Regions from separate parts of the Stenotrophomonas sp. YJH_SMC_80 genome, predicted to be linked through region 2. Evidence: riboswitches for the same ligand, from Rfam matches in the RefSeq annotation. Region 2 holds a riboswitch; the other holds the start of a gene.
The links. A riboswitch is a leader RNA that binds a small molecule or an ion and turns the genes downstream of it on or off. The one in region 2 is predicted to bind cobalamin.
Positions count from the first base shown of each region.

Region 1: linked by a shared signal. The riboswitch ahead of btuB (TonB-dependent vitamin B12 receptor) and the one ahead of AC5P99_RS09625 (epoxyqueuosine reductase QueH) in region 2 are both predicted to bind cobalamin.

Region 1 is NZ_JCAFVP010000008.1:81,350-88,724, reverse strand. It holds gene bioD (dethiobiotin synthase) at 49-732, opposite strand; gene AC5P99_RS14205 (GAF domain-containing protein) at 801-1,283, shown strand; gene AC5P99_RS14200 (TfoX/Sxy family protein) at 1,280-1,642, shown strand; gene AC5P99_RS14195 (histidine phosphatase family protein) at 1,734-2,312, opposite strand; cobalamin riboswitch at 2,456-2,678, shown strand; gene btuB (TonB-dependent vitamin B12 receptor) at 2,794-4,635, shown strand; gene gph (phosphoglycolate phosphatase) at 4,736-5,392, opposite strand; gene AC5P99_RS14180 (class I SAM-dependent methyltransferase) at 5,458-6,249, opposite strand; gene AC5P99_RS14175 (LysR family transcriptional regulator) at 6,246-7,175, opposite strand; gene AC5P99_RS14170 (NAD(P)-dependent oxidoreductase) at 7,284-7,375, shown strand, end outside.
Region 2 is NZ_JCAFVP010000004.1:300,255-307,629, reverse strand. It holds gene AC5P99_RS09635 (bifunctional nicotinamide-nucleotide adenylyltransferase/Nudix hydroxylase) at 82-1,131, shown strand; gene AC5P99_RS09630 (nicotinate phosphoribosyltransferase) at 1,196-2,605, shown strand; cobalamin riboswitch at 2,689-2,918, shown strand; gene AC5P99_RS09625 (epoxyqueuosine reductase QueH) at 3,080-3,766, shown strand; gene pncA (bifunctional nicotinamidase/pyrazinamidase) at 3,822-4,448, shown strand; gene purU (formyltetrahydrofolate deformylase) at 4,736-5,587, opposite strand; gene AC5P99_RS09610 (LysR family transcriptional regulator) at 5,702-6,613, shown strand; gene AC5P99_RS09605 (NADH:flavin oxidoreductase/NADH oxidase) at 6,617-7,375, opposite strand, start outside.

The sequences.
Region 1 (7,375 bases), on a different contig from region 2:
GGACGTGATTCATCGAGGTTGCCGGCCAGCGGCCGGCACTACCCCAGGTCAATCGAGCAGATGCGTGCTCAGGATCTGGCCATCCGCGCCCGGAAGGTGTGGCAGCCGGCCCCAGCACGGCATCGGCAGGCGCTGCTGCAGCGTTGCGATGTTCTCATCCTGGCGCTGCATCGCCGGGTCGATGTGGTTGCCGATCCAGCCCAGGCACTCCACGCCGCTGGCCTGCAGCGACTGCGCGGTCAGTCGCGCGTGGTTGACGCAGCCCAGCCGCATGCCCACCACCAGCAACACCGGCAACCGCAATGCGCGCACCAGGTCGAGCTGGTCGAGCGTGGCCGAGACTGGTGCCAGCCAACCGCCAACCCCCTCGACCACCACGACATCGGCCTGCGTGCGCAGCCGCTCGAACGCTGCCATGATTGGCGCCAGCTCCACCTGCACGCCGTCCTCGGCAGCGGCCAGCTCCGGTGCCAGCGGCTGGCGCAACGCATATGGGTTCAGATCGGCATAGTCCGGTACCGGCCAGCTGGCCGCCTGCAGCGCCAATGCGTCTTCGTTGCGCAGGCCCTGGCCCAGGTCTCCGCTGCCGCTGGCCACCGGCTTCATGCCCACCGCACGCAGGCCGCGCCGGCGCAGTGCGTGCAGCAGCGCGGTGCTGGCCGCGGTCTTGCCGATCTCGGTATCGGTGCCGGTGACGAACAGGGCGGGCGGCAGCGTGGCGGGCAACGGCATCGACGGGCTCCAACAGGGCAACAGTGTGTGCATTATCGCTGGCCCGGCACGCTTGCTAGACTGCTGGCATGTTCGCCAATGCCTCGCTCACCGGCAGCAAGCCGGAACAATACGCCCAGCTGCTGGAACAGGCCCGTGGCCTGGTCTACGCCGAGTCCGACCGCATCGCCAACGCGGCCAACCTCTCGGCCCTGGTCTACCACGCCCTGCCCGACCTGAACTGGGTGGGCTTCTACCTGTACGACGGCAAGGAACTGGTGGTCGGCCCGTTCCAGGGCCTGCCGGCCTGCGTGCGCATCCCGTTGGACAAGGGCGTGTGCGGTGCTGCCGCCAGCCAGCGCGTGACCCAGCGCGTAGAGGACGTCGACGCCTTCCCCGGCCACATCGCCTGCGATTCGGCCTCGCGCTCGGAACTGGTGGTGCCGCTGCTGCGCGGCGATGAACTGATCGGCGTGTTCGACTTCGACAGCCCGAAGGTGGGCCGCTTCGATGCCGACGATCAGGCTGGCCTGGAAGCCATCGCCCGCGTGTTCGTCGAGGCGCTGGGATGAGCGCACCGAAGCTGCGCAACATCGGCCCGAAAAGTGCGGCGTGGCTGCGCCAGGTCGGCCTGCGCAGCCGCGACGACCTGGTCGCGATCGGAGCCGTCGGCGCCTTCGTCAAGGTCAAGCGCGCCGGCTTCAAGCCCAGCCTGAACCTGCTGTACTCGCTGGAAGGCGCGTTGCTGGACTGCCATTGGCAGGAGCTGAGCGAGCCACAGCGTGAAGCACTGGTGCAGGATTACGAAGCACGCATCGCTGCGCATCCGCTGAAGGCAGCCGGCCCGGCGTCGGGCCCGGTGCATGAGCAGCGCTTCGATGCCGACGATGACGCTGAGGACAGCGTGCCCGAGGGCGCGGACGAGGATTGAGGCCTCCGCGTTCCTGGGGATGCCGGCCAGCGGCCGGCACTACCAGTGTGATGCGGGATCGGTAGCGCCGGGCCATGCCCGGCGAGTGCGCTCAGGGCTGCTGCAGCTCCAGCAGCTCACCCACCAGCCCGATCTCGCCGCGCTCCAGCCACACCCGCAGGCGCGTGCCGTGGTCGATACGCAGCGCCCAGCACAGCGACATGGGCAGGCCGCAGACCTGCGACAGCACCATGCGCAACGGGCCGCCATGGCTGACCACCAGCGTCGGCACCGGATCGTCATCATCGAGCAGGCGATCCAGCGCGCGCGCGATGCGCCGCTCGAAGTGGCCCCAGCTCTCGCCATTGGGCGGCGGGAACGCGTGCGGGTCGGCATGGAAGGCCGCCAGTGCATCCTCCGGCAGGTCGAACAGCGACCGCCCGTCCCAATCGCCGAAGTCCAGTTCTTCCCATTCCTCGTCCGCTTCCACGTCCAGTCCGCGCGGGGTGGCCAGGGCCATTGCCGTGTGCAGCGAACGCAGCCGCGGCGAACTGATCACCCGCTCCCAGCGTTGCCCGGCATAGGCCTCGACCAGTTCCTGCGGCAGGCGGGCCAGCTGCGGTGGATCGCTGCGGCCATCGAGGAACTCATCGCGACCGTTGCCGGCATGGCGGACCAGGTCGAGGATCATGCGCGCGTCCCGGACGGGCGACGCAGGTACAGCGGAAAACGGGCGGACATCGGCAACGGCACCACGGGATCGAGCAACCATTCTAAAGGCACAGCAAAGGCAGTCGCGCAGGCGCGACGCAACGGGACGGCCTGCGATGCCGTAGACTGCGCCCACTTCCAGGTGACCTGCGGCCATGGCCGGCAGGTTGAAACGGGAAGCCGGTGACGCGTGATTCCACGCCAGGCCGGCGCTGCCCCCGCAACGGTAAGCACGTCAGTTCCAGGCAACACCGCCACTGTGCCGCAGGCATGGGAAGGCGCCTGGACGGTGGCCTCGCGCCACCCGGCGGCAAGCCCGGAGACCGGCCCGGAAGCCTCAGGTCGCGATGCGGTGGGCATGGCGCTGGATGACCGTGGCGTGCGCTGCGGCATCGGCGCACGCCTGCCTTCGCGGCTCCTCCCCTTCGCCACGCGGGCGTGCGTGGCACCCGGAGTCCCCCATGAAGCTGCAGTCCCGAATGCTGTCCCTGGCCGTGCTGGCCGCCCTGCCCGCGCTGGCCCAGGCCGCCAATGACACCACCGCGCTCGACCAGATCCTGGTCACTGCCACCCGCACCCCGATCGCCCTGCAGGACAGCATCGCGCCGGCGCAGGTGATCGACCGCGCGCAGATCGAATCCAGCCAGGCCACGTCGCTGCAGGAGCTGCTGCGCGGCCGCGCCGGCATCAACCTGACCAATGCCGGCGGGCTCGGCAAGCAGAGCTCGCTGTTCCTGCGCGGCACCAATTCCGGCCACACCGTGGTGCTGGTCGATGGTGTGCGCATCAACAGCGCCGACCTCGGCCTGGCCATGTACCAGGACCTGCCGCTGGCGCAGATCGAGCGCGTCGAAATCGTGCGCGGCCCGCAGTCGAGCCTGTACGGCGCCGACGCCATCGGTGGCGTGATCCAGATCTTCACCCGCCGCAACCAGGGCGATTTCGCCCCGCACTTCCAGCTTGGCGGTGGCAGCAACGGCCTGCGTGAAGCCAGCGGTGGCATTGGCGGCGGTACCGAACGCGGCTGGTTCGGTGCGGATATCGCCTACCAGCATTCCGATGGCATCGATGCCTGCCGCGGCTCGGCCACGCTGTTCACCGGCTGCTTCGCCGACGAGCCCGACCGCGACGGCTACCGCAACCTGTCCAAGAGCCTGCGCGGTGGCTACACCTTCAACGACCAGTGGAACGTGGAAGGCAGCGCCCTGCGCGCCGACGGCAAGAACCATTACGACGGTTACTACAACTATTCGGAAACCCGCCAGCAGGTGCTGGCCGGCAAGGTGCGCTACACCCCCTCCGAGCGCCTGGCATTCACCGCCAACGTCGGCCGCAGTGACAACGAGTCGGACAACTTCGGCGACTTCGGTGCACGTGGCAGCGCACAGACCCACCGCGACAGCGCCTCCCTGCAGGGCGATTTCGGCGTGGCCGAGGGCCAGCTGCTGAGCGCAGGCGTGGACTGGAGCGAAGACAACCTGGATGGCAGCAGCGCGGGTTACCTGGTCGACAGCCGCCGCAACACCGGCGTGTTCGTGCAGTACCAGGGCCGCTTCGGCCGCCACCAGTTGCAGGCCAGCGCACGCAACGACGACAACCAGCAGTTCGGCAACCACGCCACCGGCAGCGTTGGCTGGGCGATGGAGCTGGGCCACGGCCTGCGCCTCAACGCCAGCTATGGCACGGCGTTCAAGGCACCGACCTTCAGCGATCTGTACGACCCGTGGAGCGGCGTGCCGACGTTGAAGCCGGAGAAGTCCAAGAGCGCCAACCTCGGCGTTTCGCAGCAGGGCCAGGGCTGGCACTGGGGCCTGGACGTGTATGAAACCCGCATCGATGACCTGATCACCTACGATGCGGCAACCTTCAAGATGCAGCAGGTGGAGAAGGCCCGCATCCGCGGTGCCGAGCTGACCGGTGGCGTGCTGCTGGCCGGCTTCGACATCAACGCGCAGCTGAGCTACACCGACCCGCGCAACCGCACCGGCGGCAGCACCCAGTTCGACAACTGGCTGCCACGCCGCGCGCAGCAGACCGCGCGCCTGGACATCGACCGTCGCTTCGGCGATTTCCGCGCAGGCCTGACTGTGCAGGGTGCCGGCAAGCGCTACGACGATGCCGTCAACGCGGTGAAGGTGGGAGGTTACGGCACGCTGGACCTGCGCGCTGAGTACGCACTGACGCCATCGTGGTCGCTGCTGGCACGTGCCGCCAACGTCTTCGACCGTCGCTACGAAACGGTGGCATGGTTCAACCAGCCCGGCCGCGAGTACCAGTTGAGCGTGCGTTACCAGCCGAAGTGAGCGCAACGTTCATGGTAGTGCCGGCCACTGGCCGGCAACATCATGACCTTCGGCAACGCATTCCGGGTTGCCGGCCAGCGGCCGGCACTACCCCTCTGCTTCAGCCCCGCAACCCCGGCAGTTCACGCAGGTCGTCGATCACCGCCACCGCATGCGCGGTGGCCAGGTCCAGGCCGCGCGGATAGCCGTAGCGCACCAGCGCGATCGGCATGCCGGCCTCTTCGGCGGCGCGGTAGTCGGTCAACGAATCACCCACCATCAGGCAGGACTCCACCGGCAGGCCGAAGTGCGCGGCGATGTGCCGCAGTGGCTCGCCACTGGGCTTGCGCTGCGGCAGCGAATCCCCCCCCAGTACCAGCGCGAATGCATCACCGATACCCAGGTGCTGCAGCAGCGGCGGCACCAGTGCTTCGGGCTTGTTGGTGCAGATCGCCAGCGGCACGTTGCGCGCACGCAGTTGCGCCAGCGCTTCGCCCACGCCGTCGAACAGGCGCGGGCTACGCAGCAGGCACTCACGGTAGTGCACCATGAACACCGGCATCACCTCGGCCAGGTCCACCTCGCTGCCGGCGGCCTGCACCGCCTGTTCGACCAGACGACGCACGCCGTCGCCGATCCAGCCCAGAACCGTGGCTTCCGGCACGCGCGCCAGGCCGATGTCTTCCAGCGTGCGGTTCAGTGCTTCGGCAATATCGGCAGCGCTGTCGACCAGCGTGCCATCGAGGTCGAACACGACCAGCGGATAGGGATACGACAAGGGAACGGCACCTGTGCGACGTGGGACCGTCCATTGTACGCCGCTGGTTTTTGCACCGATCCGCCTCAGCCGATCCGGCGCGCGCGGGTAGCCAGGAACGTGGGCAGGTAACGGTCGATCAGGAAGCGCGGCTGCGGCTGCCAGTCTTCCATGAAGCGATCGATCACGAAGCCGGCATCCAGCTGTCCACCGATCAGTTCTGTCAGGCTGTGGCCGAAGGTCAGCGCATCGCCCCGCGCCAGCTTCGCCTCGCGCTCGGCCGGTGGCAGGTCTTCCAGGTCCGAATAGGGAATGGCGTACTGCGGCCGGATCAGGCCCTGTGCATCAAGCTGCGGATCGCGCGCGCCGACGAACAGCACCGGGTTGTAGAAGCTGGCCATCAGCATGCCATCGCGCGCCAGCACGCGGCGGCATTCGGTCCACACCGGGCGCACGTCGGGCACATACAGGTTGGAGATCGGGTGGAACACCACATCGAAGCTGTCGTTGGCGAAGGCGTGCAGGTCGCGCATGTCGCCCTGCACCGTGCGCAGCCGCAGGCCGTCGCGCGCCGCCACGCTGCGGTCCTGTTCCAGCTGCCCATCGGACAGATCGAACACAGTGACGTCGGCCCCGGCCGCCGCCAGCACCGGTGCCTGCTGGCCACCGCCCGAGGCCAGGCACAGGACCCGGCGGCCGCGCACATCACCCAGCCAGTCCAGCGGCAGGGCGCGGGGCGTCAGGTGCACCTGCCAACGTCCTTCGCGCGCGGCGGCAACGGTTGAACTTTCCACCGGGCGCGACCATTCGCGCACTTCGCTGGCCTGGCGGTCCCAGGCAGCACGGTTGTGGTCGATCAAGGCCTGTCCGTGGTTCATGTGTTCTCCTTGCCCGGTGGGCGCCAATCCAGATCCTGGAAGGCCGGGCTGGCGAAACACTCGGCCAGGAAGTCCAGGAATCGCCGCATGATAGCGGGCTGCTGGCGCCGTGATGCGTACACGGCATGAATGCCGAGTTCGTCCAGACTGAACTCGGGCAACAACTCGATCAGCTCGCCACTGCGCAGCAGTGGCGCCACCTGGTAGGTCGGCAGCATCGCGATGCCGGCGCCCGCACGCACCGCTTCCAGCAACAGCGACGCTTCGTTGGCGCTGATGTTGCCGCCCACCGCCACCGACAGCGAACGGCCATCGCGGTGCAGCTGCCACAGGCTCTTGCCCACGTAGTGATGGGTCAGGCAGTTGTGCCCGGCCAGGTGTTCCGGGGCGGTAGGCGTACCGCGCGCCTGCAGGTACGACGGCGTCGCGCACAGCACCGAGCGGCAGGTGGCCAGCCGTCGTGCGATCAGGCTGGGATCGATCTGGCGGGCGATGCGCACGGCAAGGTCCACCCGCTCTTCCACCAGGTTCACCATGCGGTCGACCAGCAGCAGCTCGATGCGTGCCGCCGGATGGCGCGCAACAAAGCCGGCCACCGCCCGCGCCAGGTGGCTCTGCCCGAACGACACGCTGGCAGTCACCCGCAGCGTGCCATGCGGCTCCGGATCATCGCTGGCCAGCTCACCCTGCAGTTCCTCGCCGATGGCCAGCATCTGCCGGAAGCGCGCCAGCGCCGCCTCGCCGGGGCCGGTCAGGCTGACCCGGCGCGTGGTCCGGTGCAGCAGGCGCGCGCCCAGCCAAGCCTCGACCTCGGCCAGGTAGCGGCTGACCATCGCCCGCGACATGTCCAGCACCTCGGCGGCGGCGGTGAGGCTGCCGCGCTCGGCCACCTCGACGAATACGGTCATGGCGGTCAGTCGGTCCATATGCTCGATCCATGCAACAAACAAGCGCGTTATACGCTGTTTTTCGAGCGACTGCAGCGGCCTAGAGTGGCCCCATTCCCACCCCACGCCGCCCCACGGAGTCCTGCCATGAAGATCGCCCTCGTTGGTTCCACCGGCAACATCGGCCGCCAGATCGCCCGCCACGCGCTGGCCCACGGCCACGAACTCACTGTCATCGT
Region 2 (7,375 bases):
GACCCGCCCCGCCATCGGCGTAGCATCTGCAGCAAGCCAAGGGACAGACCCGCGGCTGCCACAACGACATGAGGGATTCTCATGGAATTCGACTATCTCGTCTTCATCGGGCGATTCGAGCCCTTCCACAACGGCCACGCCGCCGTTGCCCGCCTGGCCCTGAGCCGGGCCCGCAAGCTGATCTTCCTGGTCGGCTCTGCCGATACCCCCCGCAGCCTGCGCAATCCCTGGACCGTGGCCGAACGCGCCGTGATGATCCAGGCCGCCCTCGATGGCCACACCGACCGTCTGCTGATCCGCCCGCTGCGTGACCACCTGTACAACGAAGCGCAGTGGATCGCCAACGTGCAGCGCCAGGTGGCTGAAGCCCTGCGCAACGACGGCGCCGCCGCCGATGCGAAGGTGGGCCTGATCGGCATGGACAAGGACGCGTCCAGCTACTACCTGCGCGAGTTCCCGCAGTGGCCGCTGGTGGACGTGCAGCACACCGCCACCCTGTCGGCCACCGAGCTGCGGCGCTACCTGTTCGAAGCCGGCGACGTCGACTTCCACGGTGCGCTGCTGATGCTGCGTGGCAATGTGCCGGGGCCGGTGTACGACATGCTTGAAGCGTTCCGCAAAAGCGCGCCTGCCTATGGCCAGCTGGTGGCCGAGTACCGCTTCATCGAACAGTACAAGGCCGCCTGGAAGGATGCGCCCTACGCGCCCACCTTCGTCACCACCGATGCGGTGGTGGTGCATTCAGGCCACGTGCTGCTGGTGCGTCGCCGCTCGGAACCCGGCAAGGGGCTGTGGGCGCTGCCCGGCGGCTTCGTCGGCCAGGAACAGAGCCTGCTCGACAGCTGCCTGCGCGAACTGCGCGAGGAAACCCGGCTGAAGATTCCACTGCCGGTGCTGAAGGGTTCGCTGAAGGGCCAGCAGGTCTTCGACCACCCCGACCGCAGCCAGCGCGGCCGCACCATCACCCACGGTTTCCACTTCGAATTCCCGGCCGGTGACCTGCCGCCTGTGCGCGGCGGCGACGACGCCGACAAGGCGCGCTGGATACCGGTGAGTGAAGCCCTGGACATGGGCCCGCAGCTGTTCGAAGACCACCTGCACATCCTGGAGTATTTCCTCGGCCGCGGCTGACAGGCCCGGCCTCCCCACTGGCGGATAGACCGCTGGTGTCACTCGACGCGAAGGAGCTTCCGTCATGCACTACCTCGATAATCTTCTCCTCAACACCGACAGCTACAAGGCCAGCCATTGGCTGCAGTACCCGCCGGGTACCGATGCCACGTTCTTCTACGTCGAATCACGTGGCGGCCTGCACGATCGCACGGTGTTCTTCGGCCTGCAGGCGATCCTCAAGGACGCGCTGGCACGACCGGTCACCCACGCCGACATCGACGACGCTGCTGCGGTATTCGCCGCACACGGCGAACCGTTCAACGAGGCCGGCTGGCGCGATATCGTCGACCGGCTTGGCGGCCACCTGCCGGTGCGCATCCGCGCCGTTCCCGAGGGCAGCGTGGTGCCCACCCACCAGGCACTGATGACCATCGAGTCGACCGATCCGGCTGCGTTCTGGGTGCCGTCGTACCTGGAAACGCTGCTGCTGCGCGTGTGGTATCCGGTCACCGTGGCCACCATCAGCTGGCACGCACGGCAGACCATCGCCGCGTTCCTGCAGCAGACCAGCGACGACCCGCAGGGGCAGCTGCCGTTCAAGCTGCACGACTTCGGCGCGCGCGGTGTATCGAGCCTGGAATCGGCCGCGTTGGGCGGTGCCGCGCACCTGGTCAACTTCCTCGGCACCGATACCGTGTCGGCGCTGTGCCTGGCACGCGCGCACTACCACGCGCCGATGGCCGGCTATTCGATTCCGGCCGCCGAGCACAGCACCATCACCAGTTGGGGCCGCGAACGCGAGGTGGACGCCTATCGCAACATGCTGCGCCAGTTCGGCAAGCCCGGTTCGATCGTGGCGGTGGTGTCGGACAGCTATGACATCTACCGCGCGATCAGCGAACACTGGGGCACCACCCTGCGCGATGACGTGATCGCGTCGGGCGCCACCCTGGTCATCCGTCCCGACTCGGGTGACCCGGTGGAGGTGGTGGCCGAAAGCCTGCGCCGGCTGGATGAAGCCTTCGGCCACGCGATCAACGGCAAGGGCTATCGCGTGCTCAACCACGTGCGGGTGATCCAGGGCGATGGCATCAATCCGGACACCATCCGCGCGATCCTGCAGCGCATCACCGACAACGGCTACGCCGCCGACAACGTGGCCTTCGGCATGGGCGGTGCGCTGCTGCAGCGGCTGGACCGCGATACGCAGAAGTTCGCGCTGAAGTGCTCGGCCGCACGGGTCGAGGGCGAGTGGATCGACGTCTATAAGGATCCGGTCACCGACGCCGGCAAGGCCAGCAAGCGTGGCCGCATGCGCCTGCTGCGCCGCCTGGACGATGGCAGCCTGCATACGGCGCCACTGCCGGCCAATGGCGACGACACCCTGCCGGACGGCTTCGAGGACGCAATGGTGACCGTGTGGGAGAACGGCCGCCTGCTGCACGACCAGCGGCTGGACGACATCCGCACGCGGGCGGCCGTGGGGCATTGAAGGTGCATCCCGACCGGGGTCGGATCCCGTTGCAGCGCATCGGGCTCTGCCCCCTGCGCTCTTGACCGGCGCCACCAACAGGTCCACCTTGCACACGCCGAAGGTATCCCTCCCATCGCTGCGGCGCGGGGAGGGATTTAAACGGGAATCCGGTGAAGGCGCCTCGCGCGTCCATTCCGGAGCTGCCCCGCAGCGGTGAATGGAAACGAATCCTGCCAACAGCACTGGGCTCGCGCCTGGGAAGCGGCGGGTAGTAGGTGGGCTGCGGCCCGTGTCCATCAGCCCGAATACCGGCCCCGGCCGGGGGACACGACCGTCCCCTGACTCGACCTGGAATCTCCGCGGGGAGGTTGCCGGGGCCGTCGTCGTCCTGCGCGTGCAGGCGGTGTGGCCGCGCGCGTCCTGTTCACGGTATCCGGCCAGACCCGTTCACCCACGCGCTGATGCATGGGCCACCGCCGTTGCCGGCGGTCCATGCGGTACCTGACGATGACCGAGCTCCAACGCCCCACCCTGACCCTGCCCGCCGACGGCAAGCGCCTGCTGCTGCATTCGTGCTGCGCGCCCTGTTCCGGCGAAGTGATGGAGGCGATCACCGCCTCCGGGATCGACTACGCGATCTTCTTCTACAACCCCAACATCCACCCGGTGAAGGAGTACGAGCTGCGCAAGCAGGAGAACATCCGCTTCGCCGAGCAGCACGGCATTCCCTTCATCGACTGCGACTACGACACCGACAACTGGTTCAGCCGTGCACGCGGCATGGAAAACGAGCCCGAGCGCGGCATCCGCTGCACGATGTGCTTCGACATGCGCTTCGAGCGCACTGCGCTGTACGCGCACGAGCACGGTTACGACACCATCAGTTCTTCGCTGGGCATCTCGCGCTGGAAGAACATGGCGCAGATCAACGACTGCGGCATCCGCGCCGCCTCGCGCTATGAAGGCCTGCAGTACTGGGACTACAACTGGCGCAAGGGCGGCGGTGCCAGCCGCATGATCGAGATCAGCAAGCGCGAGCAGTTCTACCAGCAGGAATACTGCGGCTGCGTGTACTCGCTGCGCGATGCCAACCGCCATCGCCGCGAGAATGGCCGCGAGCGGATCAAGATCGGCCTGTTGTACTACGGGCAGGACGCTGGGACGCCGCAGGACGATTGACGTGCAGGCATGGGGCGGCCACGCTGGTCGCCCCTTCTGTTGTACCGGGACTGCCATGACCGCCCTGCCCGCCGATGTCGCCCTGCTGGTGATCGACCTGCAGCCGGACTTCATGCCCGGTGGCGCCCTGGCCTGCGACCAGGGCGATGCGCTGGTGGCACCCATTGCCGATCTGCTGGCGCAGCGCCGCTACCGCACCGTGGTGGCAACACAGGACTGGCACCCGGCCGACCATGCCTCGTTCGCCAGCCAGCACCCCGGCCAGCGTCCGTTCGAGACCATCCTGCTGCATGCGCAGCCGCAGACCCTGTGGCCCGACCACTGCGTGCAGGGCAGCGCCGGTGCCGCCCTGCATCCGGGCGTGGACTGGACCGTGGCCGACCTGATCCTGCGCAAGGGCATGCGCCAACAGGTGGATTCGTACAGCGCCTTCCGCGAGAACCACGGCCCCGATGGCGAGCGCCCGGCCACCGGCCTGGCCGGCTGGCTGCATGAACGCCGCATCCGCGAAGTGCACGTATGCGGCCTGGCCCGTGACTACTGCGTGCTGTGGAGCGCGCAGGACGCGGTGAAGTCCGGCTTCCGGGTGAAGTTCCTGTGGGAGCTGACCCGGCCGGTGACCGAAGCCAATGACGCGATGGTGCGCGAGGCGCTGGGCAAGGCGGGGATCGCGATCGTCTGAGGCGTGACCGCCGGGCATGGCCCGGCGCTACCGCGCACGTCGCTTATGCCGCTTGCGCGCTCCTGCCCACAACAACACAATCGATTCATCCAGCCCCCTAACTACGCCCCCCTACAGATCGCGGGACGGCCGAACCGGGGGCTTTTCATTGGATGAAATCAGGATTCGGTAGTGCCGGCCGCTGGCCGGCAACCTCGGGATCTCTGCAGTTGCCGGCCAGCGGCCGGCACTACCGGATAGCAACCGTGGTAGCGCCGCGCCATGCCCGGCGGACGCGGGATGGGCGATTACCGGAATACCACCGTGCGATGCCCATTGAGCAGGATGCGGTGCTCCACATGGCGGCGAACCGCGCGTGCCAGCACCAGCGATTCGGTATCACTTCCCAGCCGCACCAGTTCACGCGGTGCCATCGCATGGTCCACGCGGGCCACGTCCTGTTCGATGATCGGGCCTTCGTCCAGGTCCTCGGTGACATAGTGCGCGGTGGCGCCGATGATCTTGACCCCACGCGCGTGTGCCTGGTGGTACGGCTGCGCGCCCTTGAAGCTGGGCAGGAAGCTGTGGTGGATGTTGATCGCACGGCCGGCCAGCGCGCGGCACAGCGTGGGTGACAGGATCTGCATGTAGCGCGCCAGCACCACCAGGTCGATGCGCTCGCGCTCGACCAGGTCGATGATCTGCTGCTCCTGCACCGCGCGTGTATCGGCGGTCACCGGCAGGTGGTGGAACGGCACCTGGTAGGACGCCGCCAGCGGCGCGAAGTCGGCGTGGTTGGACGCCACTGCTGCGATGTCCACCTTCAGCTGGCCGCTGTGGGCGCGGAACAGCAGGTCGTTGAGGCAATGCCCCTGTTTGCTGACCAGCACCAGCAGCCGCGCGCGGCGTCGGCCATCGTGCAGCTGCCAGTCCATGCCGAAGCCCTCGGCAAGCGTGGCCATGGCCGCGTGCACGGTTTCCAGCGGCAGGCCGGCATCGCGGTCGAAGTGCACGCGCAGGAAGAAGCGGCCACTCTCCTCATCGCCGAACTGCTGGGCGTCGAGGATGTTGCAGCCGTGGTCGAACAGCAGGCCGGACACGCGGTAGACGATGCCGGTGCGGTCGGGGCAGGACAGGGTAAGAATGGAATCGGGGCGCATCGCTACAGTGTAGGGCAGCGCCCTGCCCAGCGGCCGGATGATCACGGGTGCAACCGGCCTGCTTGGTTCAGTACCAAGCGATACTTGGACCTTCCCGTGGCAAGCTGGTCGGTCATGAACCTGTTGCAACTGATCCGCAGCTTCACCCGCACCGCAGAGACCGGCAGCATTGCCGCCGCGGCCCGCATCCTTGGCATCAGCGCCACCGCGGTCGGCCAGAACATCAACCGGCTGGAGGCCCATCTGGGCGTACGGTTGCTGAACCGGAGTACGCGGCAGCTGGCGCTCAGCGAGGCCGGCGCGCTGTACCTGGCGCAGGTGCGCCACATCGAAGCCGACCTGGCGCGCGCGCAGGCGATGGTCACCGCCGGTGACATCGAACCGGCCGGGCCGCTGCGCATCGCCAGCAGCAGCGCCTTCGGTCGCCACGTGCTTGCCCCCTTGTTGCCTTCACTGCAGCAGCTCTACCCACAACTGCAGCTGGAGCTGCGCCTGACCGACCGCGCCGTGCAGCATGGACCGGAAGCGGTGGATGCCAGCATCCGCATCGGGGCGCAGCTGGAGGATGGGGTGGTCGCGCGGCAGCTGGCGCGTGTTCCGTTCGTGTTCTGTGCCTCGCCGGCCTACCTGAAGGCGCACGGCACCCCGCAACAGCCTTCCGATCTGGGCGGTCATCGCGGGTTGCTGCACCGCTTCCCCACCGATGGCCGGCCATTGCGCTGGGGCCTGCTGAAGGACGGCCAGCGCGTGGACGCCGCGCTGCCACCGAGCATGGTCTGCGATGACATCGATGCGCTGGCGACGCTGGCGGCGGCCGGTGCCGGCATCACCCGGCTGGCCGCATTCGTGGCCGAGCCGTACCTGCGCGAGGGCCGCCTGCAGGCGGTGTTCGACGCCGACACCGCGTGGCGCCCGGAACCGATGGAGGTCTACTTCTGCGTCAGCGACCGCCGCGATTTCACCGCCAAGATCCGCGCGCTGTTCGAACACCTTCAGGCCGGCATCGCGCCGGCCTGGCGGGTGTGAGCCTCAGCGCGTCTTGAACACGCCGCGCGCATCGCGCGGCTCGCAGCGCAGGTACTGTGGCGCCGGTTCCACGCTGTCGCGCAATGCGGCAGCGGCATGCCACGGCCAGCGCGGGTCGTAGAGGATGCCGCGCGCCAGGGCCACGGCATCGGCGTGGCGATGGCGCAGGATCGATTCGGCCTGCTCGGGCTCGGTGATCATGCCCACGGCGATGACCGGCATGCGCACCTTGACCTTGATCGCTGCCGCGAACGGCACCTGGTAGCCCGGACCGACGGTGATCTTCTGGCGTTCGTCCAGGCCACCGCTGGAGACATGCAGGAAATTGCAGCCGCGCGCGTCCAGCACCTGGGCCAGCGCTTCGCTCTGCACCAGATCCCAGCCGCCATCGACCCAGTCGCTGGCGGAGATGCGCACGCCCACGGCGACCTTGTCCGAAACCGCCGCACGCACGGCGTCGAACACTTCCACCAGCAGGCGCAGGCGGTTCGGCAATGAGCCACCGTAGCCATCAGTGCGACGGTTGCTCAGCGGCGACAGGAACTGGTGCAGCAGGTAGCCGTGGGCGGCATGCAGCTCGATCAGCTCGAAGCCGAGGCGCTCGGCACGCACCGCACTGGCGGCGAAGGCGGCGATGACCTCGGCGATGCCGGCCTCGTCCAGTTCCTGCGGTGCCGGATCGGCGGCGTGGAACGGCAGCGGCGACGGCGCCACGGTGGCCCAGCCACGCGCATCGTCGGCCGGCAGCTGGCCACCGCCGTC